DNA from 4 places in the Desulfocurvus vexinensis DSM 17965 genome. Region 3 is predicted to be linked to each of the others. Evidence: predicted binding sites of a transcription regulator. Region 3 holds the regulator's gene; each other region holds the start of a gene.
What was found. The regulator sigma-54, encoded in region 3, starts transcription at its own class of promoters, with help from an activator protein. The targets are predictions, from matches to a motif close to CTGGCACGGNNNNTGCTT.

Region 1 (4,096 bases), on a different contig from region 3:
AAGCTCGGAGAGCATCTCGCGCAGCCGGGGCGCCAGCGGGTCGGGCAGGGGGGGCTGCCCGGCGCCGCGCCGGGCGTGCATCCCCGGCAGCAGGCGCTCGAAGCCGCGCATCTCGCGCGACATGGCCGACTCCACCCCGCGCAGGATGACCTGCGAGGACAGGAACAGGTGTTCCTCGATGGTCTGGCGCTGGCGCTCCAGGTTCTGCCAGGTGAGGAAGGACAGGGCCAACCCGATGAGCACCACCGCCAAGGCGGCGGCTCCCAGGTAGGATCGGCTGTCGCTGCGGATGCCTATGTCCATGTGCGTCCTGCCGGGAACCCGGCGCCGCCGTGCGGCGGATGCCCGGGGGCCCGCCCCGCTGGCGGGGCGCCTCCCGGGCATCCGGAGCAGTCTGGCGCCAGGGTGTCCTGGCGGTCAGGAGGTTCAGCCGCCGTAGCCGACGGTCTCGTCCATGTCAGCATCCAGGCCGGGGCCCATGCCCATCATGCCCGGACCCGGCTCCTGGTCCATGCCCATCATGCCCTGGTCGGACGCCGGAGCCTGACCCATGCCGGGGCAGCAGCCCCCGCCGGGGGCCATGCCGGGCCCGGCGCCCATGCCGGGGCAGCCGCCCATGCCGGGCCCCATGCCCATGCCGTGGCCCATCATGCCCTTGCCGTGGCCGCCCATGCCCATATGCCCCATGCCGGGGCCGAAGGCGGCGGGCAGGCCCGCAGCGGCGAGCTTCTTGCGCAGGGCCACCTGCTCGGTGAGCGCGCGCACCTTCAGCTCGCCCAGCTCCTTGGTCAGGCCGTCCACGGCCTTGGTGTCGGGCTTCTCGGCGCGCAGGGCCGCCTCGAGCAGGGCGTGCTTGGCGAGAATCTGCTCGCGCAGGGGGATCATGGCCTTCTGGTGCTCCTCGAACAGGGTCGCGGCCTGTTCCCGCTGCTCGGGGGTCAGGGCCTGCATGGCGCCCAGGCCGCACCCGCCGGGGCCGAAGCCCTGGCCCGCCACGGCCAAAGCCGACAGGGACAGCACCGCCACTGCGGCCAACGAAAGAATCAAAGACTTCCTGGACATGCGTCTACTCCTTGCTGGAATACAGCGTTGCATTCGTGATGGCACCCTTGACTTAGCATGCGCCGTGCCAAAGGTGATATTCAATTATTCCAAACAAATGCGAAGATGCATCCAGCCCTGCGGGCCTGCATGTGCAAAGGCCAGCACAGCACATCCGCCCGCTTTGTGCAAGGCGTTTCACCAGGAGCCCGTTTGCACATCCCGGACCGGGCTGCAAAAGGAGGCAGGCCCCTCCGGGGGGGGAGGGGCCTGCGGCAAGGGGGTTGGGGTGAGGGTGGGAAGGAGGAGGGAGGATCTTGTCTATGTCATCTGCCGAAGCGGTCAGTTGCAACCCATCATCATGCCGCCGCCGCGCATGCCGCCGTGCTTGCCGCCCATGCCCATGCCCATGCCGCCCATGGCGGGCAGCCCGGCCTCGGTCATGGCCTTGCGCAGGGCCACGCGCTCGGTGAACAGCTTGGTGCGCAGGTCGCTGACCTCGGCCACCAGGGCGTCCACGCGCTTGGAGTCCGGGGTCAGGGCCACCAGCTCGGCGTTGAGCATGGCCTGCTTGGCGTACAGCTCGCGGTGCAGGGTGGCGGTCTTCTGCTGGAATTCGGTGAACAGGGCCTGGGCCTTTTCCTGCTGCTCGGGGGTCAGCGCGGCGCCGCCCCAGCCGGAGCAGCCGCCCATCTGGGCCCCGGCATGAGCGCCCTGCCCATGGCCCTGCCCGTGGTTCGCGGCCATGGCCGCGGGATTGAAAATCAGGGCCGCCAGCGCCACCAGGGCACCCATGGCAAAAATTCCGGTGATTCGTCTGGTCATGGTATCCTCCATGCTGTTGTGGCGGGCCAGCGCCGCGCCTTGTGTTCCCGGAGGGCGGACAGGCCGCCCCGTTGCCTGCCCTTAAGCATAGACCATGCCAACACATTATTTCCAATTATTGCATGATGATAATAGCGCACGCCCCCTCCTCCCCCTGCGGTCCACCCAGGGCGTTGTGAATCGCCACGCACATCGGCTTGCACATGCTGTGCAGACCATTGCACAGGGAGCGCGTGCGGCCCCGGCGCCACGCACGGGGCGGCCCGGGGCACAACGCCGCGCCAGAGGGGGGGAAGCGGGAGCGGAACGGGGGGAAGGGCCGGAGGCCAGGCCTCAGCCCGCCACGAGGCGGTACAGGGCGGCGTATTGACGGACCACGGCGGGCAGGGAGAACCGCTCGCCCACGCGCTGGCGCGCGGCCTGGCCCAGGGCCTGGCGCTCTCCGGCGGGCAGGGCCAGCAGCCCGAGCACGGCCCCGGCCAGGGCCTGGGCGTCGCGCGGGGGCACCACGCGGCCCGTGCCGCCGACCACCTCGGCGCTGTCGCCGGTGTCGGTGACCACGCAGGGCACGGCGCAGGCCATGGCCTCGCCCACCACGTTGGGGAACCCTTCGCCGTAGGCCGAGGACAGCACGGCCACGTCCAGGCCCGCCAGCACGCGGGCCACGTCGTCGCGCCGCCCCAGGCGGTGCAGGCGCAGCCCCGGGGCCGCCTCGCGCACCAGGGCCGTGAGCCCGGCGCCGTCCGGGCCGGTGCCGTCGCCAAGCAGGGAGAAGTGCGCGTCGGGCCGCGCCTGGGCCACGGCGCTGGCCGCGCGCAGGAAGGTCGCGTGGTCCTTCTGGGGGTCGAAGCGTGCGGCCATGCCCACCAGAGGCGCCTGCGCGGGCACACCCAGCCCGGCGCGCACGGCCTCGCGCGCCGCCGGGTCGGGGGCGAAGCGCTCCAGGTCGAAGCCGTTGGGGATGACCTCCACCCGCCGGGGGCGGTAGCCCAGGGCGCGGTGCACGTCCACGGCCACGCGCGAGTTGGCCACCACGGCCTCGGGCAGGCGCGAGAGCCGGGCGCAGGCCGCCACGGTGCAGCGCGTCAGGCGCCCGGAATGCGAAAAATCCATGTTCGAGCAGCGCAGGTTCCAAACCACCCGGCCCGTGCCCGCCAGCCGCGCGGCCACGAGCCCCAGCAGGTCGGCGTGGTAGAGCCAGGTCTGCACCACCTGGGGCCGCACCCGGCGCAGCAGGCGCGCCAGGCGCCACAGGGCCCTGGGGTCCACCGCGCCGCGCGCCAGGCCCAGGCTGTCCACGGGCACGCCCGCCGCGCGCACGCGCTCCGCCAGGGGCCCCTCGTCCAGCAGGGTCACCACATGGGAGGCGAACTGGGCGCGGTCCAGCCCGGCCACGAGCTTGGCCAGCATCATCTCCGCGCCGCCGGTGTTCAGCCCGGTGATCAGGTGCACGACGCGGATCACGGCGCGCCCTCCCCGCCGCGGGCCACGGCCTCGAACAGCGCCGCATAGCGCGCGGCCACCGCCGCCGCGCCGTAGCGGTCGCGCACCGTGGCGCGCACGGCTTCCGGGTCCAGGGCCGTGCGCGCGCGCTCCGGCAGGGCGGCGGCCAGGGCCGCAACATCGCCCGCAGGCACCAGCCAGCCGTTCTCGCCCTGGCGCACGATCTCGGCCAGCCCGCCCGGGCAGTCGAAGGCCAGCACCGGCGTGCCGCAGGCCATGGCCTCCAGCACCACGTTGGGGAAACCCTCGTAGCGCGAGGAGAGCACGAACAGGTCCGCCCCGGCCATGGCCGGGCAGGGGTCGGCGGCAAAGCCGGGCAGGGCCACCCGGCCCGCCAGACCCAGCTCGCGGACCCGGGCCTCCAGGGCGGCGCGCTCGGGGCCCTCGCCCAGGATGGTCAGGTGCAGGGCCGGGTCGCCGCTGCGGGCCAGGGCCTCCAGCAGCAGGTCGAAGCCCTTCTGGGCCGTGAGCTTGCCAGCCGCCAGCACGTTGACCCGCCCCGGGGGCAGCCCGGCGCCGCCCCGAGCCGCGCGCGCGGCCACGGCGTCCACGTCCACGGGGTTGTTGATGACCACGGCCCGCGCCGCAGGCAGCCCGAAGGCCTGCACCAGGTCGCGGCGCATGTCCTCGGACTGGCAGACCACGCGGTCGAAGCGCGGGTAGAGCCGCCGGTAGAGCAGCGGCAGCAGGCGCGGCCAGCCGCTGCGCGGCAGGTGCAGGCTGGGGA
Region 2 (4,096 bases), on a different contig from region 3:
GTCGGGGTGCGAACGCGAGACGATGACCTGCGGGCCCCGGCCCTCGCGGCGCACCTCGATGAGGTAGGCCTGCACGCGGTCGCCGCGCTTGTAGCGCTCGCGGGGGATCTGCTCTTCCTTGGGCAACAGGGCCTCGGTGCGCCCGAGGTTGATGATCCAGCCCGTCTTGTCGCGGCGCTGGATGATGCCGGAGACGATCTCGCCCACGCGGTCCTTGTATTCCTCGTAGATGATCTCCTGCTCGGCGTCGCGCATGCGCTGGATGATGACCTGCTTGGCCGACTGGGCGGCGATGCGCCCCAGGTCCTCGATGCTCAGGCGGAAGCCCAGCTCGTCGTCGATCTGCGCGCCGGGGTCGGACTTGCGGGCGTCGTCCAGGGAAATCTCGATGGCCGGGTTCTCCACGGTCTCCACCACGGCCTTGAACTGGTAGACCTCGATCTCGCCCTGCTCGTCGTTGTAGCTGACCTCGACGTCCATGTCCTCGCCGTACTTGCGCAGCACGGAGGAACGTACGGCCTCTTCGAGGGTGTCCACCAGCATGTCGCGGTCGATGCCCTTGTCCTTGCTGATCTGGTCGATGGCCTTTTTCAGTTCCATGCCCATGAGTTATGCCTCCAGTCGCATCCGAGCCCGGGGCGGGCCGTCGCTTCGACGTTATGCCTTCTGTCCCTTGGCAGGGAATTGGTAGCGCAGGGCGGCCTTTTTCACGTTGCTCCAGGCGACGCGCACGGGCTGCCCGTTCTCCTCGGTCACGACGAAGCCGTCGGGCTCGACGCTTTCCAGCCGCCCCAGGTAGCGGCGGCGGCCCTGGGCGGCGTCGCGCAGGGTCACCTGCACCTCGCCGCCCTCGTGCCCGCGCATCTGCTCCGGGGAGAAGAAGGGCCGGTCCAGCCCCGGGGAGGAGACTTCGAGATAGTAGCTGCCGGGCACGACGTCCTCGACGTCCAGGACCACGGAAAGGTCGCGCGAGAACTCGGCGCACTGGTCCACGGTCACGCCCGCCTCGCTGTCGAGGTAGACACGCACCACGCCGCGCCCGTGCCCGCCGGACAGCTCGACCCCCCACAGGGTCAGGCCCATGGCCTGGGCCAGGGGAGCGGCCAGCTCCTCCAGGGCCTTGCGGATCCTGTCTTCAGTCATGCCTTGGAATCCTTAATAAAAAAGTGGACCCCGGGGTCCACTCGAATCATCTTCTGGGAGATGCGAGAGGGTAAAAGGTTTTTGATTTGGAGCGGGCGACGAGATTCGAACTCGCGACCTTCAGCTTGGGAAGCTGACACTCTACCACTGAGTTACACCCGCATCGTGCCGCGCCGGGGCCCCCCGGCGTCGCGAACGAACTTCTCTACCAAACCGCCCCCGGTTGTCAACTCTTTTATGTCCGCAGGGTTTCTTTGTCCAGGCCCGGGCTGGGCCCGAGGTAGGGCCGGGGTTGCGCCTGCGGGCCGCAGGGCGGAGCCGGGGTCGGGCCTCTGACGGCGCCCCCCGGGCCCGGGCCGGGCGGATTCTCGCTCCAACAACCTTGAATACATGCCGTTTCCTGGGCGGCCCGGCCTTGGCGCGCTATTTGCTTCCCTTGCGGCAGAGCAAACCCCCACGGAGGGTCCACACGATGCAGGAAAGCATGTACAGCGCCATGTTCGGGGCTTTGACCCAGGAACATCGCCTGAACATCATCGCCAACAATTTGGCGAACGTGAACACCACGGGCTACAAGCGCGACCGGATGGCCTTCAAGGACGTCTTCATCCGCTATGCCCACGACGACATCCGCGAAGCCTCGATGCACCTGAAGTCCGAGCTTTTGTTCCCGGACCCGGACCACTACGCCAAGCCGCGCATTGCCGAGGCCCGGATCGAGTTCGACCAGGGCAGCGTGAAGCAGACGGGCAACGCCCTGGACGTGGCCCTGTCGGGCGAAGGGTTCTTCAAGGTCCGCACGTTCCAGGGCGAGGAGTTCTACACCCGCGCCGGAGCCTTCCACCGCAACGCCGAGGGCGTGCTGGTCAACGGCAACGGCGACGCCGTGCTGGGCGAGGGCGGGCCCATAGAGCTGCCCCAGGGCGCCGACGTGACCATCAACGCCGGGGGGCAGATCTTCGTGGACGGTGCGGAGGTGGACACGCTGACCGTGGTCGGGCTGGACAACCTGCTGGCCATGGAAAAGGTCGGGCACACCTATTTCCGGGTGCGCACCCCGGGCGCGGCGGCGGAGATCCCCGTGCCGGAAACCGTGGTCGAGCAGGGCTACCTGGAAATGCCCAACGTCGAGGTGGTCACCGAGATGGTCAATATGATCGAGACCCACCGCGCCTTCGAGGCCTACCAGAAGATCATCACCAACACGCGCGAAATCGACACCAAGGCCACCGAACAGGTGGGCCGCGACAAGTAAGTAAGGAGGACAACCAGCCATGATGCGCTCCCTTTGGACCGCCGCCACGGGCATGGTCGCCCAGCAGCTCAATATCGACGTGATTTCCAACAACCTGGCCAACGTGAACACCATCGGCTTCAAAAAGAGCCGGGCCGAGTTCGAGGACCTCATGTACCAGAGCATGAAGATCGCCGGGTCGCCCACCGAGGCCGGGAACCTCATCCCCACCGGCATGCAGGTGGGCATGGGCGTCAAGCCGACCACGGTGCACAAGTTCTTCACCCAGGGCGATTTCCAGAACACCGGCAACCCGCTGGACCTGGTCATCGAGGGCGACGGGTTCTTCCAGGTGGATGTCAACGGCGAGATGGCCTACACCCGCGCGGGCGCCTTCAAGCTGGACAACGAGGGCCGCGTGGTCACGGCCAACGGCTACGTGCTCCAGCCCGAGTTCACCGTGCCGGTGGAGACGGCCAACGTGGTCGTCACCGAGTCCGGGCACATCGCGGCCCTGGACAAGAACGGCGACGAGCTGGCCGCCACGGACATCCCCACCTACACCTTCATCAACCCCGCGGGCCTCAAGGCCATGGGCAAGAACCTCTACACCGAGACCGAGGCCTCGGGCGCGGCCACCGAGGGCGTGCCCGGCGAGGAGAATTTCGGAACCATCGCCCAGGGCTTCCTGGAGATGTCCAACGTCGAGATCGTGGACGAGATGGTGGCCATGATCGTCGGACAGCGGGCCTACGAGATCAACTCCAAGGCCGTGCAGACCTCCGACGCCATGCTTCAGACGGCTACCCAGCTCAAGCGCTAGGCAGGGAGGACGGATCGATGACACGCACGCGGTGCCGCACGGCAATGGGCAGGCTCGGACGCTTCGCGCCCGGGCTGGCCGCGCTGGGCTCGGCGGCCCTGTTGCTGGCGACGCTTCTGGCCGCCGTGGCCCAGGCGGGAACCATGCAGGCCTCGTGGCGCCTGGCCGTGGCCCCCGCCGCCGTGGCCCGGGCCGAAACCGTGCTGCTGGGCGACATCGCCCGGCCCGTGGGCGAGTTGCCCGCCGAGCACTGGCAGACCCTGGCGGCCACGCCCCTGTGGCCCGCCCCCGCCCGCGAGGGCGAGCAGCAGAACATCGCGCGCGGCAAGCTGGCCAGCCTGTTGCGCTTCCACCTGGGCGACCTGGCCCAGCTGTGCGTGGTGTCGGGGCCGCTCACGGTGCAGCGCGGCGGGCGGCTGCTGGACGAGGCCGAGTTGCGCACCCTGGTGGCCGAGGCGCTGACGGCGCGCGTGTCGGGCATGCAGGGCGAGGTATCCCTGCGCGATTTCCGCCTGCCCGGGCAGGTCTTCCTGGCCGATGCCCAGAACTCCCTGGCCGTGGACGTGGCCGGGGGCTTCGGGCCGGGGCGGCTGTCGCTTCTGCTGCGCGAGGTCAACCCCGCCGAGATCACCGTGCGCAAGTACGGGGCCACCGTGTTTCTGGACCAGTGGATGAGCGTGGCCTGCGCGGCCCGGCCCATCAACCCGCGCGAGGATCTGACCCCCGACAAGGTCACCTTCATGCGCAAGAACGCCGCCTACCTGCGCGGCGAGCCCTGGGACGGGCGGCGCTTCGGCCTGCGCGCCGTGCGGCCCATGGGCACCGGCGAGATCATCTACAAGGCCAACCTGGACGATGTGCCCCTGGTCAGCCGGGGCGACACCCTGACCCTGGTC
Region 3 (4,096 bases):
TGGGGGCGGCGGGTGGCGGCGTAGCGCCGCAGCAGCACCGCGCGCGAGCACTCCACGAACACGATGCGCGGACGGATGCCCAGGGTCGCGCACTGCGCGAGCGTCTCGTCCCACTGGGCCAGGAAGTCCGACTGGCGCACGTCGATGCCCAGGGTCAGGCCCCGGTGGTGCAGCTCGGCCTGGGTGTCGAACAGGCGCACCACGGCGGGGATGAGCCCCGGAGGCATGCCGTCCACGGACAAGAAGCCCAGGTCCTCGAAGACCTTGAGGGCCGTGGATTTGCCCGCACCGGACAGCCCGGTGAGGATGACCACCGGGATGTGGCCGTCTGCCGCCTGGGTCATGACCCGCCTCCGCCTACGCGCCCTGGAGCAGCCGCCACAGGCCGTCCGCCCCGTCCGCAGCCAGGAACGACTTGCGGAAGGCGTCGTCCTTGAGCAGGCGCGAGACGCCGGCCAGCACCCGCAGGTGCTGGCCGACGACCTGCTCGGGCGCCAGGACAAGGAAGAAGATGGTGCAGGGCTTGTGGTCCAGCGCGTCGAACTCCACGCCCTGCGCGCTACGCCCCACCACGAGGACAATCCTCTCGATGCTGTCCATCTTGCCGTGGGGAATGGCGACGCCGTCCCCGATGCCGGTGGTGCCGAGCTTCTCGCGCTCCTTGAGCACCTTGAGGGCCGCGCCGGCGTCCAGGCCGGGGACATGGTCCCCGGCCACGGCCACCAACTCGGCCAGGACCGCGTTCTTGGTCCTGGCCGCAAGGTCCGGCAACACCAGCTCCTTTTCCAACAGCTCGCCAATGATCATGCGTTACATCCCCGGGTCGATGAGGCCGAAATCCCCGTTCGAGCGGAGATAGATGACGTTGATGCGCTCGGTCTGCGCGTTCTGGAAGACCAGGAACTCGTAGCCCAGGCTCTCCAGCTGCATGGCCGCCTCCTCGACGGACATGGGCTTGGGCTCATAGGCGTCGGTCTCGGTGATGGTCGGCACGCGCTCGCCGCCGCCCGCAGGCTCGGAGAAGGACACCACGTCCATGCGCACGGTGCCGCGCTGGCGGCGCTTGTCCTTGGCCTTCTCGCGGATCTTGCGCACCTGGGCGTCCATCTTGTCCAGCACCAGGTCGATGGTGCTGTACATGTCCTCGGACTCCTCGAAGGCCGAGAGGTTGTTGTCGTCCCAGGTGAGCACCACGTCCGCCTTCTGGCGGAACTTCTCCACGGACAGGTTGATTTGCAGTTCGGCGTTGTCGGTGCCAGCGTACTTGATCAACTTCTCGAACCGCGCGGTGGCGTACTTCCTGAGGTGGTCGGAGGGTTCGAAGTTCTTGAAGTTGAAATTGATCTGCATGGGCTGTCCTCCTGTCTTGGGTGACACAACGGCACTGGTCGGGCGGGTTTCCGCCAATTCCAGTGTAGAGCGAAACCGGGCCGAAATAAAGGGCTAGTCGGCGCGGGATCAAAAAACCTGCTTGCGCTTGGAGGAGGAGCGGACGCCCAGGGCCGTGCGGTATTTGGCCACCGTGCGCCGGGCGATGTTGACCTTGAGGGTGTCCTTCAGGTGGTCGGCGATCTTTTCGTCGGACAGGGGGTGGCGCGGGTCCTCGCCACTGATGAGCTGCTTGATGAGCGCCTTGACCGACTCCGAGCCCACCTGGGAGCCGTCGTCCATTTCCAGGGCGCTGTTGAAGAAGAACTTCAGCTCGAACACGCCGTGGGGCGTGGCCACATACTTGCTGGTGGTGATGCGGCTGATGGTGGACTCGTGCATCTCGATGTCGTCGGCGATGTCCTTGAGAATCAGCGGCTTGAGGGCCGTGACCCCGCGGCGGAAGAAGCCGTCCTGGAAGCGCACGATGCTCTCCACCACCTTGTAGAGCGTGCGCTGGCGCTGGAACAGGCTCTTCATCAGCCACACCGCCGAGCGCATCTTCTCCTGCACGTACTCCTTGTCCTTGGAGTTCTTGGCCAACAGCCCGTCCATGTAGAAGGAATTGAGCTGGAGCCGGGGCAGGCCCTCCTCGTTGAGCACGATGACGAAATCGCCGTCGTACTCGTAGACGTACACGTCGGGGCTGACGTACTGCGGCTCCCCGCCGCCGTAGCTGGAGCCGGGCATGGGGTCCAGGGTCTGGAGCAGGTCGAGGTATTCCTTGAGCTGGTCCATGGTCAGGCGGAACTTGCGGGCCACGGGCTTGAAGCGGCCCTTCTCCAGGTCTTCCAGGTGTTCGCTGACCAGCTCGATGAGAATGGGGTCGTCGTAGCCCAGGACTTCGATCTGCACCAGCAGGCATTCGCGCGGGTCGCGCGCGGCAACGCCCACCGGGTCCAGCCGCTGGATGCGCCGCACCACGGCCTCCACCTGGGCCGTGCTGGCCCCGGCCATGGCGGCGATCTCCTCGCTGCTGGCCTGCAGGTAGCCGTGCGAGTCCAGGTTGCCGATGACCACCTCGCTGATGGCCACGTCCCGGGGGCTGAAATCCGACAGGCGGATCTGCCACTCCAGGTGGCTTTCCAGCGAGGGCTTCACCGACAGGCGGGCGTCGTAGGCCATGCCCTCCTCGGGCACCTCGGACTCGCGCATCAGCGCCTGGCGCGACGAGCTGGAAAACTCGCCCAGGTAGTTCTCCCAGTCCGCATCGCGCGCAATATCGCGCTCCACGGCCTCGTCGCCCTGGGCCGGGCGCTCGGGCTCGGCGGCGGCCTCGAAGGCGTCCTTGCCGTCGCGCTCGGCGGTGTCCTCGAAGGCTTCCTCGGCCTTTTCATCCAGCAGGGGATTTTCGAGCAGCTCCTGCTGGACCACGTCCAGCAGTTCGAGGCGGGAAAGCTGAAGCAGCTTGATGGCCTGCTGCAGCTGGGGCGTCATCACCAGCTGCTGCGAAAGCTTCATCTGCTGTCTGAGTTCAAGTCCCATCGTTGCCCGTCGTGTTCAGGTGCTGGATGTGCCGGGCCCCGGGGCGCCCGCAGGGGCGCCTTATCCGCCGGAGCGGCCAAAAGCCCCCGTCCGGCGGGGCCTGCCTTGCGCGACACGGCCAGACCATGCCACAGACGCACAGGCCTTGCAACTCAAATGGCAAGGATTTTGTATAGGCAAGGAAGCGCAGGAACTGCGCAAGATTAGAGGCTGAAGGCCTCGCCCAGGTAGACCTGGCGGGCCTGGGGGTTCTCGCAAATCTCCACGGGCGTGCCCGAAAGGATGACCCGGCCCTCGTAGACCAGATAGGCCCGGTCGCAGATGCGCAGTGTTTCCCGCACGTTATGGTCGGAAATGAGCACCCCGATGCCGCGGTCCCGCAGCCCGCGCACGATGCCCTGGATATCGTCCACGGCGATGGGGTCGATGCCCGCGAAGGGCTCGTCGAGCAGCATGAACTTGGGGTCGAGGATCAGCGCCCGGGCGATCTCCAGACGGCGGCGCTCGCCGCCGGACAGGTGCATGGCCTTTTGCGCGGACAGTTTGGCGATGCCCAGCTCGTGCAGCAGGGCGTCGGCCTTGGCCTTCTGCTCGCGGTGCGAGAGCTTCGTGTTTTCCAGGATGATTTCCAGGTTTTCGCGCACGGTAAGCTTGCGGAACACCGAGCTTTCCTGCGGCAGGTACGACAGGCCCAGGCGCGCGCGCTCGTGCAGGGGCAGCCCCGCGAGCTGGGCGCCGTCCAGGCTGACCTCGCCGCCGTTGGGCTTGATGAGCCCGACCAGCATGTAGAAGGTCGTCGTCTTGCCCGCGCCGTTGGGCCCGAGCAGCCCGACCACCTCGCCCTGGGCCACGTCCAGGGCGATGTCGTGCACCACCTCGCGCTGGCCGTAGCGCTTGCACAGGCCGCTGGCCGCCAGCAGAGCCATCTACTGGGCCTCCGGCGGGGTCATGAAGATGGCCTCCACCTGCTTGCCCGGGCCGCCCTCGACCTCGCTGCGGTTGTCCTTGAGATACAGGCGGATGATGCGCCCGGTGATGTGGTTGTCGCCGTCGGTGAGCCGGGGCTCGCCCTCCATGACCAGCACCCCGGTCTGCACGTGGTAGGTGGCTGTGGCGCAGGTGCCCTGGCGGCCTTCGCGCTCAAGCTGCACGTCGCCCTCGGCCACGATGCGCTCCACCTCGC
Region 4 (4,096 bases), on a different contig from region 3:
GCGCAGGCTGCCGCCCACGATGCGCGAGCGGCGCGGCAGGTGCCTGCGCGCGTCCGAGGCGGCGGCCCCGGTCAGCTCGGGCAGCACGTCTTCCAGGTGCAGCAGCACCTCGCCCAGGGGCTGGCCCATGGCCTGGGGCCTGGGGATGCCCGTGCGCTCCCAGGCCGTGCGGTTCCACAGGGTGACGCGGCCCTGGTCGTCCACCCCCGCCAGCAGCGAGGGCATGGCGTCGATGACCCCGGCGATGGAGCCCTGGGCCTCGCGCAGGGCCTTTTCGGCCTGGGTGCGCACGTCGATTTCGCGTTCCAGGCGTCTGTTCTGGGCCGCCAGCTCGCGGGTCTTGCGCGCCACCTGCGCGCGCATGGCCACGATCCACAGCCCGCACAGCAGCACGGCGGCCAGGGCGGCCCACAGGGCCGTGCCCAGCCACGCGGGCGGCTCCTGCCCGGGCCGCGCGGTGAACCAGTGGTCCAGGGCGCGGTGGTAGGCCGAGTTCTTGTCGGCCTTCATGCGCGCGAGTTCCTCGTCCAGGGCGTCGAGCAGGGCCCTGTCCCCGCCCTTGGGCGCGGCGATGCGCAGTTCGATGGGGTTGAGCAGGATGGGCGTGGCCTGCACGTCGTAGGCCGTGCCCTGGCTGGCGGCGAACAGGTGGTTGACCACGGCCAGATCGCCCTGGCCCTGCTCCAGGGCCACGAAGAGGTCCCTGTAGTCGGGCAGGCGCTGTTCGACGTAGGTGATGCCGAAGCTGCGCATGGTGGAGCGGAAGGCCTCGGCGTGGATGTCGCCGGGCTGGACCAGCACGCTGCGCCCGCGCACGTCGAGCAGGCTGCGCACCTCCAGCCCCGGGCGGGCGAAGACGTGGGCCCAGTTGACCAGGGGCGTCTGGCTGGTGAAGGCCAGGCGCCGCGTGCGCTCCTCGCTGTAGGCCACGTCGGGCAGCAGGTCCACCTCGCCGCGCTGGACCATGTCCAGGGCCTCGGGCCAGGAGCGGTGGATCCAGGTCAGCTTCCAGCCCCGGGTGGCGGCGGTGTGCTCGATGAGCACGGCGAACAGACCTGCGGGCTTGCCCGCCGCGTTGCGGAACAGCACCGGCGGGTTGTCGTAATAGGCCACGGTGACGGCCCGGGCGTGGCAGGCCGGGGCCATGGCGGCAGCCAGAACGAGGACGAGGGCCGCGAGCAGGAGTCGGATCATGGAGCTTCGCGCATGGGTTCCCGGAAAGTGGCAGGAGCCGGGTGCGGAGGCCCGCACCGGATGGGCAAAGCTACAGGCGGGGCGGCACGGAGGCAAGGGAATTGTGGCGGCGGCGCGGGCCCCGGAAATGGCGGGCCGCCGGGCGGGGCGGGGATTTTAGCGCAGCAGTTCCTGGTCCTCGGCGACCATGCGCGCGGCGATGTCCTGGCCGTTGACGGCGTAGGTGCCGGCTTCGACCATGGCCTTGAGGCGCGCGACCTTGTCGGCGCGGACGTCGGGGGTGTTGCGGATGGCGTCCATGGCCGCGTTCATCAGCCGCGCGTCCTCGCTGACCACGACCTCGTCGCGCTGGACCGTCGGTTTCTTGGCGGTCTTGGCCGCCTCGTCCAGGCGCTCGGCCTCGTGCTGGATCTTGATGCGCTCGTAGGGGGACTGTCCGTTCCCGACGCCCTTGATGGCCATGTGCGGCACCTCCCTGAAGCGCGACCGGACTGCCGGGCGCTCCGTTGCATGGATACACTAGTCGCTTCCAGAGCGGGTTGTCAAACCCTTGGGCCGGAAGCAATGCAATAACGGGGCCAGCACACAAGAAGGCGGGGCCCGCCGCCAGGGACGGGCCCCGCTGTCCAGGCAGGGCTGGGAGACACGCAGGCATCGGCCTGCCCGCTACCGTGCGGGCGCGGAACCGATGACGCCGAGGGACTGGATCAGCTCCCCCTTGGAATTGTACACGGGTGACGCCTCCAGGGCCGGGAGCCTCGCGGCCAGGGCCTGGTCGCCCAGGGCCTGGCGGCGCAGGCGGGCCTTGCCGATCTCCTTCATCACGTTGGCGAAGGAGGGGTCCCTTGGCGCGGGCTGCATCTCCAACCCCTTCCCGGGCGCGGTGAGCGGGGAAAGAGTCATGATGAAACCTCCTTGTTTCCACGGGCGCAATCCCTGGGCCACTACCTGGAGTACTCATCGGCAGGGGGTCCATTTTTCTTTATATGAAAGGCTGTGCCCAGCGGCGCGGCGCAGTGGCTGGCCGAATGAAAATGCAGTGCAGGCATTGCGTTGAGCCTGTGCGCGGCAATTTTTGTCACTGTTGCTGCACTGCGTTGGGACATCATTTCCGGGCTGCCTTGTGTGCGACTTGCGCCTTTTTGCGCCCGGTGCGCCGGGCGGCTCAGGCCGGGCCGGGGCTGCGCAGGCGCGGGCACTGCCCGGCCAGGGCGCAGCCCTCGCAGCCCCCGGCAAAGGGCGTGCTGGTCAAGAGGGCGTAGCGGCGGCACAGGGTGTCCTGCTCGGGCCAGGACAGGCCGAGCTCGTGGACGGCGGCGGTGATGGCCGGGTGGGGCGGCGGCACGGGCGAGCAGCCGTGCCCGGCCAGCCCGGGCTCCAGGCTCGCGGCGGCGGCCATGACGCAGTGCACGGCCAGGGCGTGCTCCAGGAACCCGCGCGCGGGCTGCTCGGCGAAGCGGCGCTCCACGGCCTGCTCCAGGGCCTGGTCCAGCCACAGCAGGAGCCAGGCGCCCTGGGCGCCCGCGTCGATGCGCCAGGCGTGCAGGGCGGCCAGGGTGGCGGGCCACAGCCCGGCCAGGGCGTCCAGGTCGGCCTGGGGTAGGGGGCCGGTCTGGGCGGTGCGCACCAGGGCAGCGGGGTCAAAAACCGGACGCGGGGCGAGGCGGACGAGGCGGTAGCTGGCAGACAAGACAGACGCTCCTGGACTGGTGTGTATCGGCCCGGGCCGCTCCCAGGCGCAGGGCAGAGGCAACATCCATGCCAGGGCGGGCGCCCCGGGCTGGACAGCCGGGCCCAGGGGCACTAGCATGGACCCGGGCGGGAGCCTGCGCGCCCCGTACCGGAGCCCCATGCCGCTGACCAGTGACAACGCCTACGCCAGGGCCATGCGCGCGCCGCGCGTGGTTTTGCCGCCGCACACGGTGCATACGGCGGCCTCGTCGGCCCGCGCCGAAGAGGCCGCGCGCGACGCCGCGCGCGATGCGCGCTTCGCCCGGCGCACCCAGGCGGGCGAAAGCCCCCAGGACTCCTTCGCCTGGACCCAGGGCCGCCAGACCCCGGCCCGGGGGCCGGAGGCCGAGACGGGCCGCGTGCTCGACGCCCGGGCCTAGCGGGCGGCACCCGCAGGCGGCGGCCCGGCGCGGCGGTGCAGCCCGGCCAGCGTCGCCCACGCAGGTCTGTGCCTGCGCCCGGTCCTGCATGTTTCCCGGGCCGTCATCCCGGGCCCGGGCCGTTCAGCAGGCGGGCTGACGGCGCGAAAAAAAGCCGAGCCCGGCGCGTATCAAGACGGACGCGAGGGCTCGGCTTTTTTGGGGCCACGCGGCTGCGCCACTTGGGGCAGTCTGCTAGCCGGTTTCGCCGGTCAGGTCCAGGGCGATGCCCTCGTCGCGCGAGCGCAGGGCGGGGTCCTTGGCGTAGGCCGCCTCGCGCAGCTGGCGCGCCTCGCGCAGCTCGGGGTTCTGCTCCAGGGCCTGGAGGCTGAAGGCCACGGACTGGGCGTAGTCCGCGCTGTGGAAGTGGGCCCGGGCGATGTTGAACAGCAGGTGGTCGTCGTCCTGGGCGTGCAGCTCCAGGGCGCGCGTGTAGTATTCCAGGCACTCCTTGAACAGGCCGCTCTTGCGCAGGCTGATGCCGAATTCGTTGAACAGGTGCTTGTGCTGCGGGGCGAACGCGCTGGTCATGGAAACGATCTTGCGGAAGGTGTGCCGCGCGCGGGCCTTGTCGTCCAGGTGCAGGTAGGTCAGCCCCAGGCCGAAGTTGGCGCGGATGTGGTCCTCGTCGATGGTCAGGGCGCTGCGGTAGGCGTATTCCGCGCTGTAGAACTCCTCCTTGGCGCGGTGCTCGTCGCCCTCGTCGGCCAGCCGCTCCACCTCGCGCATGCGCGGGGCGACCTTTTCCATGT

Region 1: G495_RS16830 (periplasmic heavy metal sensor) is a predicted target of sigma-54. The motif match lies at 1,116-1,133, and genes of this name have one in related genera.
Region 2: flgF (flagellar basal-body rod protein FlgF) is a predicted target of sigma-54. The motif match lies at 1,559-1,576, and genes of this name have one in related genera.
Region 4: flgM (flagellar biosynthesis anti-sigma factor FlgM) is a predicted target of sigma-54. The motif match lies at 1,759-1,776, and genes of this name have one in related genera.

Annotation. Positions count from the first base shown of each region.
Region 1 is NZ_JAEX01000001.1:112,551-116,646, reverse strand. It holds gene G495_RS16835 (two-component system sensor histidine kinase NtrB) at 1-303, opposite strand, end outside; gene G495_RS16830 (periplasmic heavy metal sensor) at 427-1,062, opposite strand; gene G495_RS0100490 (periplasmic heavy metal sensor) at 1,384-1,866, opposite strand; gene G495_RS0100485 (glycosyltransferase family 4 protein) at 2,200-3,330, opposite strand; gene G495_RS16825 (glycosyltransferase) at 3,327-4,096, opposite strand, start outside.
Region 2 is NZ_JAEX01000002.1:397,193-401,288, forward strand. It holds gene nusA (transcription termination factor NusA) at 1-606, opposite strand, end outside; gene G495_RS0104800 (ribosome maturation factor RimP) at 658-1,143, opposite strand; tRNA gene G495_RS0104805 (tRNA-Gly) at 1,231-1,305, opposite strand; gene flgF (flagellar basal-body rod protein FlgF) at 1,616-2,398, shown strand; gene flgG (flagellar basal-body rod protein FlgG) at 2,418-3,200, shown strand; gene flgA (flagellar basal body P-ring formation chaperone FlgA) at 3,218-4,096, shown strand, end outside.
Region 3 is NZ_JAEX01000005.1:220,909-225,004, reverse strand. It holds gene rapZ (RNase adapter RapZ) at 1-344, opposite strand, end outside; gene G495_RS0106575 (PTS sugar transporter subunit IIA) at 358-807, opposite strand; gene hpf (ribosome hibernation-promoting factor, HPF/YfiA family) at 811-1,350, opposite strand; gene rpoN (RNA polymerase factor sigma-54) at 1,459-2,913, opposite strand; gene lptB (LPS export ABC transporter ATP-binding protein) at 3,117-3,839, opposite strand; gene G495_RS0106555 (LptA/OstA family protein) at 3,840-4,096, opposite strand, start outside.
Region 4 is NZ_KI912582.1:167,547-171,642, forward strand. It holds gene G495_RS20655 (ATP-binding protein) at 1-1,194, opposite strand, end outside; gene flgM (flagellar biosynthesis anti-sigma factor FlgM) at 1,351-1,656, opposite strand; gene G495_RS0115385 (hypothetical protein) at 1,861-2,097, opposite strand; gene G495_RS19720 (hypothetical protein) at 2,360-2,821, opposite strand; gene G495_RS0115395 (hypothetical protein) at 3,045-3,305, shown strand; gene G495_RS19725 (tetratricopeptide repeat protein) at 3,540-4,096, opposite strand, start outside.